Regions from separate parts of the Superficieibacter sp. genome, predicted to be linked through region 2. Evidence: predicted binding sites of a transcription regulator. Region 2 holds the regulator's gene; the other holds the start of a gene.
The links. The regulator CRP, encoded in region 2, controls carbon source genes, mostly activating them, when cyclic AMP is high. The targets are predictions, from matches to a motif close to ATGTGANNNNNNTCACAT.
Positions count from the first base shown of each region.

Region 1 (7,364 bases), on a different contig from region 2:
GTGCCGGGCGAGCATCAGGCGATCCACCGCTCTTGATACCATCCGCGCCACAATCACCCCCACGGTAATAATGGCGATAGCGGCAACAATATTGACCAGATAGCTCAGCAGCAGCGCCTGATTGGTCACCAGCCATGAACCGGCGTTGTTAATACTATCGACGACATTCAAATCTTCCATTCAGCAATCCTTCTGGTTACTCAAAAAGAAAAAGGTCAACCATCCCCAACGGAGTGAAGCAAGTTAATAAAGGGTAAACACAAAGCGGAGAAAATGCCAAACCGATCGCAAAGACCACAGGGTTAGTGCGTTGAATATGCACAAAAAAGGCCCGCCGAAGCGAGCCTGTGTACTACAAACGTTAACGGCTTAAATTACAGAACGTCAATCGCGTTCAGTTCTTTGAAAGCCTGCTCCAGACGAGTCACCATAGTGACCTGGGCAGCACGCAGCCATGCGCGCGGATCGTAGTATTTTTTGTTCGGCTGGTCAGCGCCTTTCGGGTTACCCAGCTGGCCCTGGAGGTAATCTTCGTTCGCTTTGTAGTAGTTCAGAACACCTTCCCAGGTCGCCCATTGGGTATCGGTATCGATGTTCATTTTCACTACGCCGTAGCTTACAGAGTCTTTGATTTCCTGAGCAGTAGAACCGGAACCGCCGTGGAATACGAAGTTCAGGCTGTTGTGCGGCAGGTTATGTTTCTTAGAAACATATTCCTGAGAATCGCGCAGGATAGTCGGGGTCAGCTTAACGTTACCCGGCTTGTACACACCGTGTACGTTACCGAAGGACGCTGCGATGGTGAAGCGCGGGCTGATTTTGCTCAGCTCGGTGTACGCGTAATCAACGTCTTCCGGCTGGGTATACAGTGCAGAAGCGTCCATGTGGCTGTTGTCCACGCCGTCTTCTTCACCGCCGGTGCAACCCAGTTCCAGTTCCAGAGTCATGTCGATTTTCGCCATGCGCGCCAGGTACTTAGAGCACAGCTCGATGTTTTCTTCCAGAGACTCTTCGGACAGGTCGATCATGTGAGAAGAGAACAGCGGTTTGCCGGTAGCAGCAAAGTGTTTTTCACCCGCGTCCAGCAGGCCGTCGATCCACGGCAGCAGTTTTTTCGCGCAGTGGTCAGTGTGCAGGATCACCGGCACGCCGTAGTGTTCAGCCATCTGGTGAACGTGGTGCGCACCAGAGATTGCACCGAGGATAGCAGCCTGCTGGCCTTCGCCTTTGAAGCCTTTACCGGCGATGAATGCAGCACCACCGTTAGAGAACTGAACGATAACCGGCGCTTTTACTTTCGCAGCTGCTTCAATAACGGCGTTAATGGAGTCAGTACCCACGCAGTTAACCGCTGGCAGAGCAAAATTGTTTTCTTTTGCTACCTGGAATACTTTCTGTACGTCATCACCAGTGATTACGCCTGGTTTTACGAAATCAAAAATTTTAGACATGTTTATGAGTCCTGTATCTGTATCTTCAACCGTGGAAACGATCGCAAGCGGATAAAAAGGCGGGATGACTCCCGCCTGAACGCGTTTTACTTCTTCGCACGCTCTTCGAGCATGGCGACTGCAGGCAGAACTTTACCTTCCACGAATTCGAGGAATGCGCCGCCGCCAGTGGAGATGTAGGAGATCTTGTCAGCGATGCCGAACAGGTCGATAGCTGCCAGAGTGTCACCGCCGCCTGCGATAGAGAACGCTTCGCTCTCAGCGATAGCGTTAGCGACAATTTCAGTGCCTTTGCGGAAGTTCGGGAATTCGAACACGCCAACCGGACCGTTCCACAGAATGGTTTTGGCATTCTTCAGGATTTCAGCCAGCTGCTGTGCAGATGCGTCGCCGATATCCAGGATCTGCTCATCGTCTTTTACGTCGTTAACGGATTTCAGCGTTGCCGTTGCGGATTCAGAGAATTCAGTCGCTACGCGAACGTCCGTCGGAACCGGGATGTCGCAGGTAGTCAGCAGGCGTTTGGCTTCGTCTACCAGATCTGCTTCGTACAGGGATTTACCTACGTTGTGGCCCTGGGCGGCAACGAAGGTGTTAGCGATACCGCCGCCAACGATCAGCTGGTCAGCGATTTTGGACAGGGAGTCCAGCACGGTCAGTTTGGTGGACACTTTAGAGCCACCCACGATAGCGACCATCGGACGAGCCGGTTCTTTCAGCGCTTTACCCAGCGCGTCCAGTTCGTCAGCCAGCAGCGGGCCTGCGCAGGCAACATCAGCAAATTTGCCGATACCGTGCGTAGACGCCTGGGCGCGGTGAGCCGTACCGAATGCGTCCATTACGAACACGTCGCACAGTGCGGCGTATTTTTTGGACAGTGCTTCGTCGTCTTTCTTCTCGCCTTTGTTAAAGCGAACGTTTTCCAGAACCACCAGCTCGCCAGCAGCAACTTCAACGCCATCGAGGTAATCTTTTACCAGGCGAACCGGGCTGGAAAGTTTGTCTTTCAGGTAGTTAACAACCGGCAGCAGAGAGAATTCTTCGTTGTACTCGCCTTCGGTAGGGCGACCCAGGTGGGAAGTGACCATCACTTTTGCACCCTGTTTCAGGGCCAGTTCGATAGTCGGCAGGGAAGCACGGATACGCGCGTCGCTGGTGACTTTCCCTTCTTTAACAGGTACGTTCAGATCGGCACGAATAAAAACGCGTTTTCCAGCCAGATCCAGATCGGTCATCTTAATTACAGACATGGTGAATCCTCTCGTTGATTCTTAAAGTTTTGCAGACGCAATAAGCGTCTTACCTGAAACCTGTTGCGGCCATGGCTAACGTCGTGTCGAGCATTCGGTTAGCAAAGCCCCATTCGTTATCACACCAGACCAGCGTTTTGATCAGGTGCGCGCCACTTACTCGCGTTTGCGTGCCGTCAACAATGGCACTGTGCGGATCGTGGTTAAAATCAGTTGAGACCAACGGTAATTCCGTATAATCAACTATACCATGAAATGCTTCCTGCGCTGCTTTTTGCAGCAACAGATTGACTTCACAGGCTTTTACCGGCGCTTTCACGGTGACGCTAAGGTCGATTGCCGTCACGTTAATCGTCGGCACGCGCACCGCTATCGCCTCAAAGCAGTCGGTAAACTGCGGCAGAATGCGGGCGATCCCGGCAGCCAGTTTGGTATCAACCGGAATAATTGACTGGCTGGCCGCACGCGTGCGGCGCAGATCCGGGTGATACGCGTCAATCACCTGCTGATCGTGCATCGCAGAGTGAATGGTCGTGACCGTACCGGACTCAATGCCAAAGGCATCATCCAGCAATTTGATCACCGGAATTATACAGTTTGTGGTACAGGAGGCGTTGGAAACAATGCGGTGTTCCGCAAGCAGTGCGTCGTGATTGACGCCAAAGACCACCGTCGCGTCGAGATCGTTGCTGCCGGGATGAGAAAAGAGCACCTTCTTCGCGCCAGCGGCCAGATGCATTTCGCCGTGTTCGCGGCTGCCGTAAACGCCGGTACAGTCCAGCACCACGTCAACGCCCAGCTCTTGCCACGGGAGATGATTGATAGCGCGCTCGTGCAGAAGACGAATGGCGTCATCACCAATGAATAGCTGTTCCCGCTCCTGGCGGACATCCCAGGCAAAACGACCGTGGCTGGTGTCGTATTTCAATAAGTGTGCGATGCCCGCAGCGTCGGCCAGTTCATTGATTGCCACTACGGTGATTTCCGCCCGACGCCCGGATTCATATAAAGCACGAACCACGTTGCGCCCGATGCGACCGAAGCCATTAATCGCTACGCGTACGGTCATAGATCTCCTGCAAAGCTTTCCCGGATCTCGTGAAGCAGACAGAGTAATGCAGCCACACGTTGAGGGAAACCTTGCCTGTCACAAACTGCGACTGATTGGTTAATTGTCGAACACTTAATCGACTGAAACGGTTCAGCTAGAATAAGCGAATCGGGGAATAAAAGGAATTATTGCCGCCTGGCTTAGCACATTTATCTGATCTGGGTCACATTTTTTGCCTGCATAAAACGGGCGATTATTCCATCTGCCGGATTGCGCATAAGCGTTGTCAGATCTTTTGTTTGCCGCCGCCTCCTTTTCCTGATTTATATCAGAGACGCACAGGGATCGCGCTTATAAAATCCGCGCCACGTCCGAGTTTCGGAGTAATCACCCGTCATGATACAGAACATTACCACTCAGTTTACCGCCTCTGACGCGCGCTTTTATGCCCTGCGCCTGTTGCCCGGTGAAGAGGTCTTTTCCCGCCTGCACGCCTTTATTCAGGCGCAGTCTGTTCGCGCGGGCTGGATAGCAGGCTGTACCGGTAGCCTGACGAATGCCGCGCTGCGCTATGCGGGGCAGGAGGAAACCACCCTGCTCACCGGCACGTTTGAAGTGATCTCGCTTAGCGGCACGCTGGAGCTGACCGGCGAGCATCTGCACCTGTCCATTTCCGATCCGCAAGGCGCGATGCTCGGCGGGCATATGATGCCCGGCTGTACCGTGCGCACCACGCTGGAACTGGTGATCGGCGAGCTTACGACACTGGCCTTTAGCCGCCAGCCCTGCCCCCTTTCCGGCTATGACGAATTAGTCATTTCGCCACGTTAACACCGCAAAACAGAAGAGGTTTATATGGCCGCGCGCCGTTTTTCCAGCCAGGCTCTGGCACTGATTGTGATTTGTATCGCCATCAACATGATTGGCGGTCAACTGGTCAGCATGTTGAAGCTGCCCATTTTTCTTGATTCGATTGGTACGCTGATCGCCGCCGTGCTGCTTGGTCCGTGGATCGGCATGTTAACCGGGCTGCTGACCAATCTGCTCTGGGGTCTGCTCACCGATCCTATCGCCGCCGCCTTTGCGCCGGTGGCGATGGTCATTGGCCTGGTCGCAGGCTGGCTGGCGCGCCTCGGTGGGTTCCGCACGCTGCCGAAAGTCATCGTGAGCGGCGTGATCATTACCCTGGCGGTGACCATCGTTGCCGTCCCGCTGCGCACCGCGCTGTTTGGCGGCGTGACCGGCAGCGGCGCGGATCTGTTCGTCGCGTGGATGCACTCGATGGGTCAAGACCTGCTGGAGTCGGTGGCGATCACCGTCCTGGGGGCGAATCTGGTGGATAAGATCCTAACTGCCATTATCGTCTGGGTGCTGCTGCGCCAGCTTCCGCTGCGTACCGTGCGCCATTTCCCCGGCACGGCGGCGGTACGCTAAATGCATCCGTTTACCTCGCTGACACTGTGGGCGCTGGCGGCATGTACCACACTGCTGATGCCAGCGGGTAATCTGTTGATGTTCTACAGCGCGGCAACCTTTCTGGCGCTGCTGCTGTTGCCCGCCACCCGCCGCCGGGCGCGCTATGTGGCGTGGCTGATGTTTTCCCTCGGCGCGGGTCTGTGGCTGGTTCACGGTGGCTGGGTGACGGCGTGGATCGGCGGGCAGCCACGCGATCCGCAGCGCTGGGCGCACGCGATTACCCTCTGGCTGCGCATTCTGGCTATCGTCTCCACTTCCCAGCTATGGATGCAGTATGTGCCGGTTCGCCAGTTTATTCGCGCGCTGTTCGCCTCGCGCCTGCCGCCGGGCATGGCCTATCTGTTCGCCGGGCCGTTGCTGGTCGTCGAGCAGCTAAAGCAGCAGCTTGCCACGATTTATGAAGCGCAACGCGCGCGCGGCGTGCCGCTCGACGGGCGCTGGTATCAGCGGCTGAAAGCGATCCCGGCGCTGATTGTGCCGTTAACCCATAACGCGCTGAACGATCTGGCGGTACGCGGCGCGGCGCTGGACATGCGCGCCTTTCGCCTGCATCCGCGTCGCACGACGCTCTGGGCACCGCGAGATCCCCTTTGGCAACGGCTGTTACGCTATGGCATGGTCGTCGCGGCGCTGGCTGAGGCAGGAGTATGGCTATGGTTACGCTAGAGAATTTCTGTTTTCAGCCCCTTCACGGCACCCAGCCGCCGCGCGTGCTGAACTGGCAGTATTCGCAGCCCGGCATGGTGCTGATTGTCGGCGGCAACGGCAGCGGTAAAAGCACGCTGGCGCAACTGCTGGCCGGGTGGTATCCCGATTTTCTGCCGGGCAGCATCAGCGGTCTGGCGACGTTGCTGGGCGAGCCGGTGGGTAAACGTTCACTGGCTGAGCAGGCGCAAACCATTCAGCTGGTCCAGCAGTCACCGTATTTGCAACTTTCCGGCTGTACCTTCAGCGTGGAAGAAGAAGTGGCTTTCGGCCCGGAAAATTTGTGCCTGCCGGAAGCGGAGATCCTCGCGCGCATTGACGCCGCGCTAACGCTGACCGATTGCCAGTCGCTGCGCCATCGCCATCCGGGAACCCTTTCCGGCGGAGAAACCCAGCGGGTGGTGATCGCCTGTGCGCTGGCAATGCAGCCGCGCCTGCTGCTGCTGGACGAAGCCTTCAGCCGCCTGACACCTCAGGCCACCCGACGGCTGCTCGAACGCCTTCAGGCGTGGGCCGCCGACGCACAGGCGCTGATCGTGCTGCTGGAGCGCAAGCGCGATCCTTTCCTTCATTATTGTCAGCACGGCTGGCAACTGTCCGCCGGGGAGCTGGTGTCTATATGCTAACGCTCGATGATGTCACCTTCCGCTGGCCGGATGCGCCGGACGACTGCCTGCGCGGCGTTTCGCTGACCCTTGCCAGCGGTGAATGGCTGGCGCTGACCGGCGATAACGGAGCCGGAAAATCCACGCTGCTGCGCCTGATGGCCGGGTTACTGACGCCCTCTGCGGGCCGTATTACCTTGCAGGGCACACCGCTGGCGCAGATGAAAAACCGTCAGCGCGCCGCCGCCATTGGCGTGCTTTTTCAGGAGGCGGAAAATCAGATTTTCCACAGTCAGGTGGCAAAAGAGGTGGCGTTTGGTCTGCGTCTGCAAAACCTGCCCGCCGAAGAAATTGCGCAACGTACCGCCGATGCGCTGGCGCTGTGTGAATTAGAAGACGTTGCCGACGCGCATCCGCTGGATCTGCATACCGCGCAGCGGCGGATGGTCGCCGTTGCCAGCCTCGCGGCGATGGCTCCGCCGCTGGTGCTGCTTGATGAACCCAGCCGCGATTTTGACGAATACTGGCTGGGCGTATTCGAGCGCTGGCTCGCCACCTGCCGCCAGCGTGGCACAACGGTACTGGCGATCAGTCATGACGCCGGGTTTACCCGCCGCCATTTTCCCCGGACGATCCGTCTGGCAGAGGGCAAAGCCGACATTCGCGATACCCGCCGTCCGGCATCATCGCAAGCGTAACGTCCGCAGGCAGACTGCCCGCCAGCACGCGTTCAACGTTAGGGCCGTCGGTACGCAGATAAAACGCTTCCGCTTCGTCCAGAGACAGCCCGCCAGCCACTTTGCGGGCGATCAGCCGCTGGCGCAGC
Region 1 covers NZ_DAMAPU010000002.1:422,358-429,721, reverse strand. Annotated here, with positions in the region: gene RT197_RS06390 (small-conductance mechanosensitive channel MscS) at 1-180, opposite strand, end outside; gene fbaA (class II fructose-bisphosphate aldolase) at 375-1,451, opposite strand; gene pgk (phosphoglycerate kinase) at 1,538-2,701, opposite strand; gene epd (erythrose-4-phosphate dehydrogenase) at 2,751-3,770, opposite strand; gene RT197_RS06370 (DNA-binding protein) at 4,149-4,583, shown strand; gene RT197_RS06365 (ECF transporter S component) at 4,608-5,186, shown strand; gene RT197_RS06360 (energy-coupling factor transporter transmembrane component T) at 5,187-5,894, shown strand; gene RT197_RS06355 (ABC transporter ATP-binding protein) at 5,882-6,559, shown strand; gene RT197_RS06350 (ATP-binding cassette domain-containing protein) at 6,553-7,236, shown strand; gene RT197_RS06345 (nucleoside/nucleotide kinase family protein) at 7,145-7,364, opposite strand, start outside.
Region 1: the regulator CRP is predicted to act here: its motif matches at 3,964-3,981, upstream of epd (erythrose-4-phosphate dehydrogenase).

Region 2 (7,364 bases):
AGCGCGATGCTAACCACCCAGGATATTGCCAGCGCCTTTCATGCCGGATCGCACGGTTCGACCTACGGCGGCAACCCGCTGGCCTGCGCGGTCGCGGGCGCGGCGTTCGATATCATCAATACGCCGCACGTGCTCGACGGCGTAAACGCCAAACGGCAGATTTTTGTTGAGCATCTGCAAAAAATCGACCAGAAATACGCTATTTTCAGCGATATTCGTGGAATGGGCCTGCTGATTGGCGCAGAGCTGAAGCCGCAGTACAAAGGCTGTGCGCGGGATTTCCTGTATGCCGCCGCGCAGGAAGGCGTGATGGTGCTGAACGCCGGACCGGACGTAATGCGCTTTGCCCCGTCGCTGGTGGTAGAAGAGGCGGATATTCACGAAGGGCTGGAACGCTTCGCGCAGGCGGTGGCGAAACGGGTTAACGCTTAGTTCTCTTGAGCCAAATCCCATGATGCGGGCGTTGACGCCAGGCTACCGACGAAATGGTATGCATGGTGTTCAGATGCCCCAGAATGCGCTCCAGATGCCGCTCCATGGTGCTTAACGGCCCTTGCGGGGCGGCGTCCGGCGCTTCGAGAATATTGACATCCCCCGCGCTGCCCGGCCCGTCAGATTTCAGCCGCTGCTGGCAGCGTTGCAGCGCAATTTCACAGGATTGCAGATAACGCTGCGCCAGATCCGGCGTCAGCATATTGTGCTCGCGTGCCAGCGTGGTCATGGCGTTGATATGCTCGACAATAAACTGGCTGTGCGTGACCCACAGTTTCATATCTTCCAGATACCGGCTATTAAATCCCGGCTCCTGCATGGCCTGGTTCAGCGAGTTAAACAGCGCGTTATGCGCCTGGTTGACCCGCATCCGCTGGTACGCCAGGGTCGGAGCCTGCGGATCGTCGCTTAAAATCAGCCGCAGTGCCTCCTGGTCCGCCTCCAGCGCACTGTCTGCGTTCTTGCGCAGCAGGCCGCTTTGCCACTGCGGCCACAGCCAGACCATGCCGCCGAATGCAATCAGGCAGCCCAGCGCAGTGTCGATCATCCTCGGCAGAATAAACTGTTCGCCGTTAAGATTGATCAACTGGAGGGTGTACACCGCCGTGACTGTAAAACCGATCATCGCCCAGCCGTAATTTTTGCGCAGGATCAGATAGCTGATAAGGGTGATCGCCAACATGGCGCAGAGCGTAAAACCGTCCGGGACGTTAAAATGCAGCGTCGCCCCGGCGATGACCAGCCCCACCAGCGTGCCAAGCGTTCGATGCAGAATGCGCACCCGCGTGGCACCGTAGCCGTTTTGGGTGACGAACATGATGGTCATTAAGATCCAGTAGGGCTTCGGCAGGTGGAGAACGCTTCCCGCCAGGCTGGCGATACTGAGCATGACGCTAAGACGCGCCGAGGTGCGCAGGGCGGGGGACTTCAGCGATAAATAGCTTTTCAGCGCCGCCCACAGCGGCAGACGGCGCTGGCGGTCGGCCATTAAATCACGCGGATAAAGCGGACGCAGGGTGCGCAGCACGCGGGCGATACGGCTAAAGTGCCAGGCGCAGAACTGACCCACCGGGTTATCCGGGTTCTGACGGGCGATTTTCTCCAGCGCGCCGATCTGCTTGTCCATATTGAAGCGGCCAGAATAATGATGGTACAGAATATCGTCCGCCATCACCCGCAGACGGGCGGCAACGGTTTGCGCATTCCAGCGGATCACCGCTTCCGCATGGCTTTGTTCTACCAGCTTTTGTACCTCTTCCGGCTGGTGTAGGCTGACCGAAATATGTTCCTGCAAATCCAGTGCCATCTGGAACATCCAGCGCAGCCGCCTGTAGTTATGGTGTTTTTTCTCCGACAGCATGTACAGCTGTTGATAGCACTGGGTAATGAGATCGACCGTTTTTTGCTGGCGGGCAAGCAGCGGCGGAAGGGCTTTTTGCGGATCGACATGCTGGGTCAGCAGGCTGTATTTGGCTTCGCAATAGTCGGCAAGCTGGCGGTAAAGCAGGCTGAGCGACTCGCGCAGCGGCTGTTCGCGCCACAGCCAGAACCAGAACCAGTTAAATAAACCGTACCAGAGCGTACCCGTCGCGTAGAGCAGCATCGGCTGCCAGACCGGAACGGACCCCGCGAGGCTAAGCGTGAAAATGGCTGCAATTAATGAGGCCGGGAGCAGACGTGCATGCAGCGGACTGATTTCCGCGGTAACGCCGAGGATCAGCGCCAGCGCGGTAAGCACCAGCGGCAGCGGCGCGCCCTGCGCCAGCAAAAGCTGTACCGCCAGGCTACTGCCTGCGAACAGCGAGCCGCCGACAATCAGACGTTTGAAAAAGCGTTTGTGCGGGGTATCCAGACCGGCGATGTTGCAGCAGGCGGGCACCAGCGAGAAGAGCAGGCCATACTGAAGCCGATCGATTATCAGACCGACAGCCACGGGCAAACAGAGCACCAGGGTTTGTCGTAGTGCGTAATTCACTTCCGGGTGATAGATCAGCCTGCGCCACATAGAGAATAACGAAACCGGCGCATTCGCAGTGGAATGCGCCGGTGAACGAACTTAGCGGGTGCCGTAAACGACGATGGTTTTACCGTGTGCGGAGATCAGGCTCTGATCTTCCAGCATTTTCAGAATGCGGCCGACGGTTTCACGCGAGCAGCCAACGATCTGGCCGATTTCCTGACGGGTGATTTTGATCTGCATACCGTCCGGGTGAGTCATCGCGTCCGGCTGTTTGGCGAGGTTAAGCAGCGTCTGCGCGATGCGGCCGGTTACGTCAAGGAAGGCGAGATTGCCCACTTTCTCAGACGTGACCTGTAAGCGACGCGCCATTTGCGCTGAAAGACGCATCAGAATGTCCGGGTTAACCTGGATCAGCTGACGGAATTTCTTGTAGGAAATTTCTGCGACTTCACAGGCGGTTTTGGCCCGCACCCAGGCGCTACGCTCCTGACCTTCTTCAAACAGGCCCAGTTCACCGATGAAATCGCCCTGGTTGAGATAAGAAAGGATCATCTCTTTCCCTTCTTCATCTTTGATCAGCACTGCCACGGAGCCTTTAACGATGTAATACAACGTTTCCGCTTTTTCACCCTGGTGAATCAGCGTGCTCTTTGATGGGTACTTATGAATATGGCAATGAGACAAGAACCATTCTAGAGTCGGGTCTGTTTGCGGTTTGCCAAGCACCATGCGCGGTTATCCTCTGTTATAAACTATCTCCGGCGGCTAAATGACGTTGCCTCCGGGGTTGCAATCGTGTCCTTCCCTCTGGCGGGGAAGCTGACTGTCGGTATGTTCCGCAGCCGTGTATCTGATGACCCGTGCATACATGCACTAAGTCAATATATCACTGTAGCATCCCGTCTGTTTTAGCATAGCTTTTGCCGCCTGTCTCCTGGTGTCTCGCTTCAGCATGACGCAGGTCGCCTTCCGTTGCGAGAATTGTTATGTGCGCGTAATCTGGGAAGAAAATTGCCATACGGGAGTTGATGAATATGCAAGCGCGAGTGAAGTGGGTTGAAGGGTTAACGTTCCTGGGCGAGTCGGCTTCCGGCCACCAGATTTTAATGGACGGTAACTCCGGTGATAAAGCGCCCAGCCCGATGGAAATGGTGCTGATGGCGGCAGGCGGATGCAGTGCGATTGACGTGGTGTCGATCCTGCAAAAGGGGCGTCAGGAGGTTACCCACTGTGAGGTGAAACTGACCTCAGAGCGCCGTGAAGAGGCCCCGCGCCTGTTCACCCATATCAATTTGCACTTTATCGTCACCGGTCACGATTTGAAAGACAGCGCCGTGTCCCGCGCGGTAGACCTCTCGGCAGAGAAATACTGTTCGGTAGCGCTGATGCTGGAAAAAGCCGTGAATATTACCCATTCATACGAAGTGAACGTTGCCTGATCCGTCGCCGGGCCTCGCGCCCGGCTATTCGATTTTTTTGCCTTCCACCAGCCGCTGAACCAGCGGCAGCATGATCAGCTCCATCGCCAGCCCCATTTTCCCGCCCGGCACCACTAAAGTATTGATGTGAGATATAAATGAGCCTTGCAGCATCGCCAGCAGCCAGGGGAAATCGATGCCTTCGAGGTTGCGGAAGTGGATCACCACAAAGCTTTCATCCAGCGACGGGATGCCTTTGGCGGCAAACGGGTTGGAGGTGTCAACGGTCGGCACCCGCTGGAAGTTGATATGGGTGCGGGAGAACTGCGGGGTGATGAAGTTAATGTAGTCCTCCATTGAACGCACCACCGAGTCCATCACCGCCTCGCGCGAATGCCCACGCTCGCTGGTATCGCGGATCAGTTTCTGGATCCACTCGAGGTTAACAATAGGCACCACGCCCACCAGCAAATCAACATGGCGGGCGACGTCATGCTGCGGCGTCACCACGCCGCCATGCAGTCCTTCATAAAACAGCACGTCGGTCGGTTCCGGCAGCGGCTGCCACGGCGTGAAGGTGCCGGGCACCTGATTCCACGGCACTGCTTCATCATAGGTATGCAGGTATTTTCGCGCCTGCCCGGTGCCCGACCGTCCGTATTCAATAAAGGTTTGTTCCAGCAGGCCGAAATCGTTCGCCTCCGGGCCGAAATAACTAATGTGCCGACCAAGATCGCGCGCTTTACGGATCGCCATATCCATTTCCGGGCGGGTGTAGCGATGGAAACTGTCCCCTTCGACTTCCGCCGCGTGCAGGCTGAGCTGGGCAAAGATCTTGCGAAAGGCGAGGCTGGTGGTGGTGGTTCCTGCCCCGCTGGAGCCTGTGACCGCAATCACCGGATGTTTGGCAGACATAGCTACTCCCTGATTATCAGTTATTTAGCCGCGAAACTGCTTGCGAGGCATGATATTGACCGTCTCATGCAACTCTGACCAGACCAGCACGGCTTCGCCGGTTTGTAACTGGTGCTTTACGTCGGCGACTTTTTGCGCCAGTGAGCGCTCATGTTCACCATAATCGGTGCCTTCACGCAAGACAAAGCTTTCGATCAGGCTATCGAGGGTTACAGGGTCAAGATCCTGCCAGGGAATAATCATCTTCAGGCTCCGAGATAGGTTTTCAGCCAGTCGGGAATGCGTTTTTCCAGCCACATTTCCGGGCGGCGCAGCGTACCGCCGACAAAGCCAACGTGACCGCCGTGCTCGGTAAGCTGGTACTCAACCTGCGGCGGTAAGGTGGCGGGATCGGGAATAACGTGGTGATCCATAAAAGGATCGTCTTTAGCATGGATGATCAGCGTCGGTTTAGCGATCTGATTAAGTAACGGCATGGCGCTGCACTGACGATAGTAATCAATCGCGTCAGCAAAACCGTGGATGCGTGCGGTGATCAAGTCATCAAAATCGCGCAGGCGGCGCACGCGCTTCAACTGCGCCAGCTCAATCGGCAGGGTGCCGGGATAGGCTTTGAGTTTTCGCGACGCGTTGCCTTTCAGCAGGTTAAGCAAATAGCGCTGATAAACGCGGGAAAAGCCTTTTTCCATATGGTAGCTGCACGCTTCCAGCACAAACGGCGCGGAGACAATCACGGCGGCGTCGAGCGGCGCGTCCGCGCCTGCTTTCGCCAGCAGGCACGCCAGCATGTTACCGCCGAGTGAATAGCCCACGGCGGCGGTCGGCGCGGGGCCGAATTCGCGTTTCAGCCAGTGTAAAAACCAGCTACCGTCTTCCGTTTCGCCGGAGTGATAGATGCGGTTCAGGCGGTTTGGCTCGCCGCTACAGCCGCGAAAATGCATCACCACGCCCAGCCAGCCCTGCTCGCTGGCAGACTGGATCAGGCCGTGGACGTAAGGACTATGCAGGCTGCCTTCCAGCCCGTGAAAGACCACCAGCCGGGGTTTGTGCTGCGCCTGCGACGGATCTTCACTCCACGCCAGATCGACAAAATCACCGTCCGGCAGATCCAGACGCTGCCAGACCGGGGTGAACTGAAGCCTGCGGCGCAGCAGGCGTGGCAGCATGGTTTGCAGATGCGGATTTCGCGCGCCCGGCATCGGGTGGAAAACGCGTGTATCGCCCTGTGTGGCGAAATGTTCGTCAGATGAAATGTGGGCCATAGCACGGATTATGTTAAGAAAGTGGCGCGGTAATATACCGCTTTTCATCACTACGGTTTATGCATTTGACGGTAATCGCCGCTAGTCGGCAAGCAGATTACGCGAAAACAGATGAATATCGACGTCCGGTTTGCGTCGCCAGAGCCGCGCTTTGCGTGCCCCGGTCGCCACACTTTCGCCGGTCTCTTCCAGCATCCCGGAGGCTTCAATGCGGCGGATCAGGCTTTTACGCTGGATCGGCTGGCCGAGGATAATTTCCGTTGCCTCATGAAGCTGCGCCTGGGTGAAGGTATCAGGCAGGCAATAAACCGGCAGCAGGGAGTACATCGTCTTTTGCCGCAGGCGGTGCAGGCCCGTCTCAATAATCTTTTGATGGTCAAATGCCAGGGCGTAACCGTCCAGCTCGTCTACCGGCAGCCAGCGGGCATCGCTGACGCTCGCAATATGCGGCGCGCAATCCACCCAGGCGATGAGCGCAAACCAGGCGATGGTCAGGCTCCAGCCGCGCGGATCGCGATCCGGGCCGGAAAAGGTATCAAGCTGTTCCAGCCACGACGGGGAAACCCCGGTTTTTTCGGTGAGCTTACGCAGGGCGGTGTCGCGCGTGTGCTGGTCACGGGCGATATCGATAAACCCGCCCGGCAATCCCCAGCATCCCTGCTGCGGCTGACTGGCGCGCTCTACCATCAGGACGCAGAGTTTTCCCTCGTGCAGGGTAAACAGCACGCTGTCCACCGTCACCAGCGGCGAGGGAAAACGGGTGGCGTCGTAATTCTTCAGGTACTCAGCTTCGGTGATCATCTGCCGTCTCAGATCGTCGTGGAAAAGGGGCTTTCAGTTTAGCAGCCCATAGCGGTGCAGAATACGTGCTTTTTTTTTACACATTATCAACGTGTTAATGATAGGGTGCTTTTTGTTTAAAAAATAACTTGCATAATATGTGTCTTAGGGACATTATTAAATTGTCGCAGGGACATTAACTAACTGAGAGGGTGAAATGATGGAACATCGATTGCAGTTATTCATCGATAATCAGCAAATCGCATTCACGCACGGCGTATTTCCCGATGGCGCGGTCTGGCTGAAAGTGACCGGCGCGCTGCCACAAACGGCACAGCTGATGCGCATCCGCGCCGCCGCCATGCATGACATGAATGATTTCATGCTGCTGGCTCAGTTAGTCGATGCCGTGCGTCACACCACCGATGTGCTGGTCAGCCATCTGGAACTGCCGTGGCTGCCGTGGGCGCGTCAGGATCGCTACATGGTTGACGGAGACAGCTTCGCGCTGAAAGTTTTCGCCCGCCAGCTTAACGT
Region 2 covers NZ_DAMAPU010000017.1:64,445-71,808, reverse strand. Annotated here, with positions in the region: gene RT197_RS19825 (aspartate aminotransferase family protein) at 1-432, shown strand, start outside; gene RT197_RS19820 (YccS/YhfK family putative transporter) at 422-2,497, opposite strand; gene crp (cAMP-activated global transcriptional regulator CRP) at 2,549-3,181, opposite strand; gene RT197_RS19810 (OsmC family protein) at 3,487-3,891, shown strand; gene RT197_RS19805 (phosphoribulokinase) at 3,916-4,785, opposite strand; gene RT197_RS19800 (YheU family protein) at 4,810-5,028, opposite strand; gene RT197_RS19795 (hydrolase) at 5,031-6,095, opposite strand; gene RT197_RS19790 (NrtR DNA-binding winged helix domain-containing protein) at 6,129-6,848, opposite strand; gene prs (ribose-phosphate diphosphokinase) at 7,048-7,364, shown strand, end outside.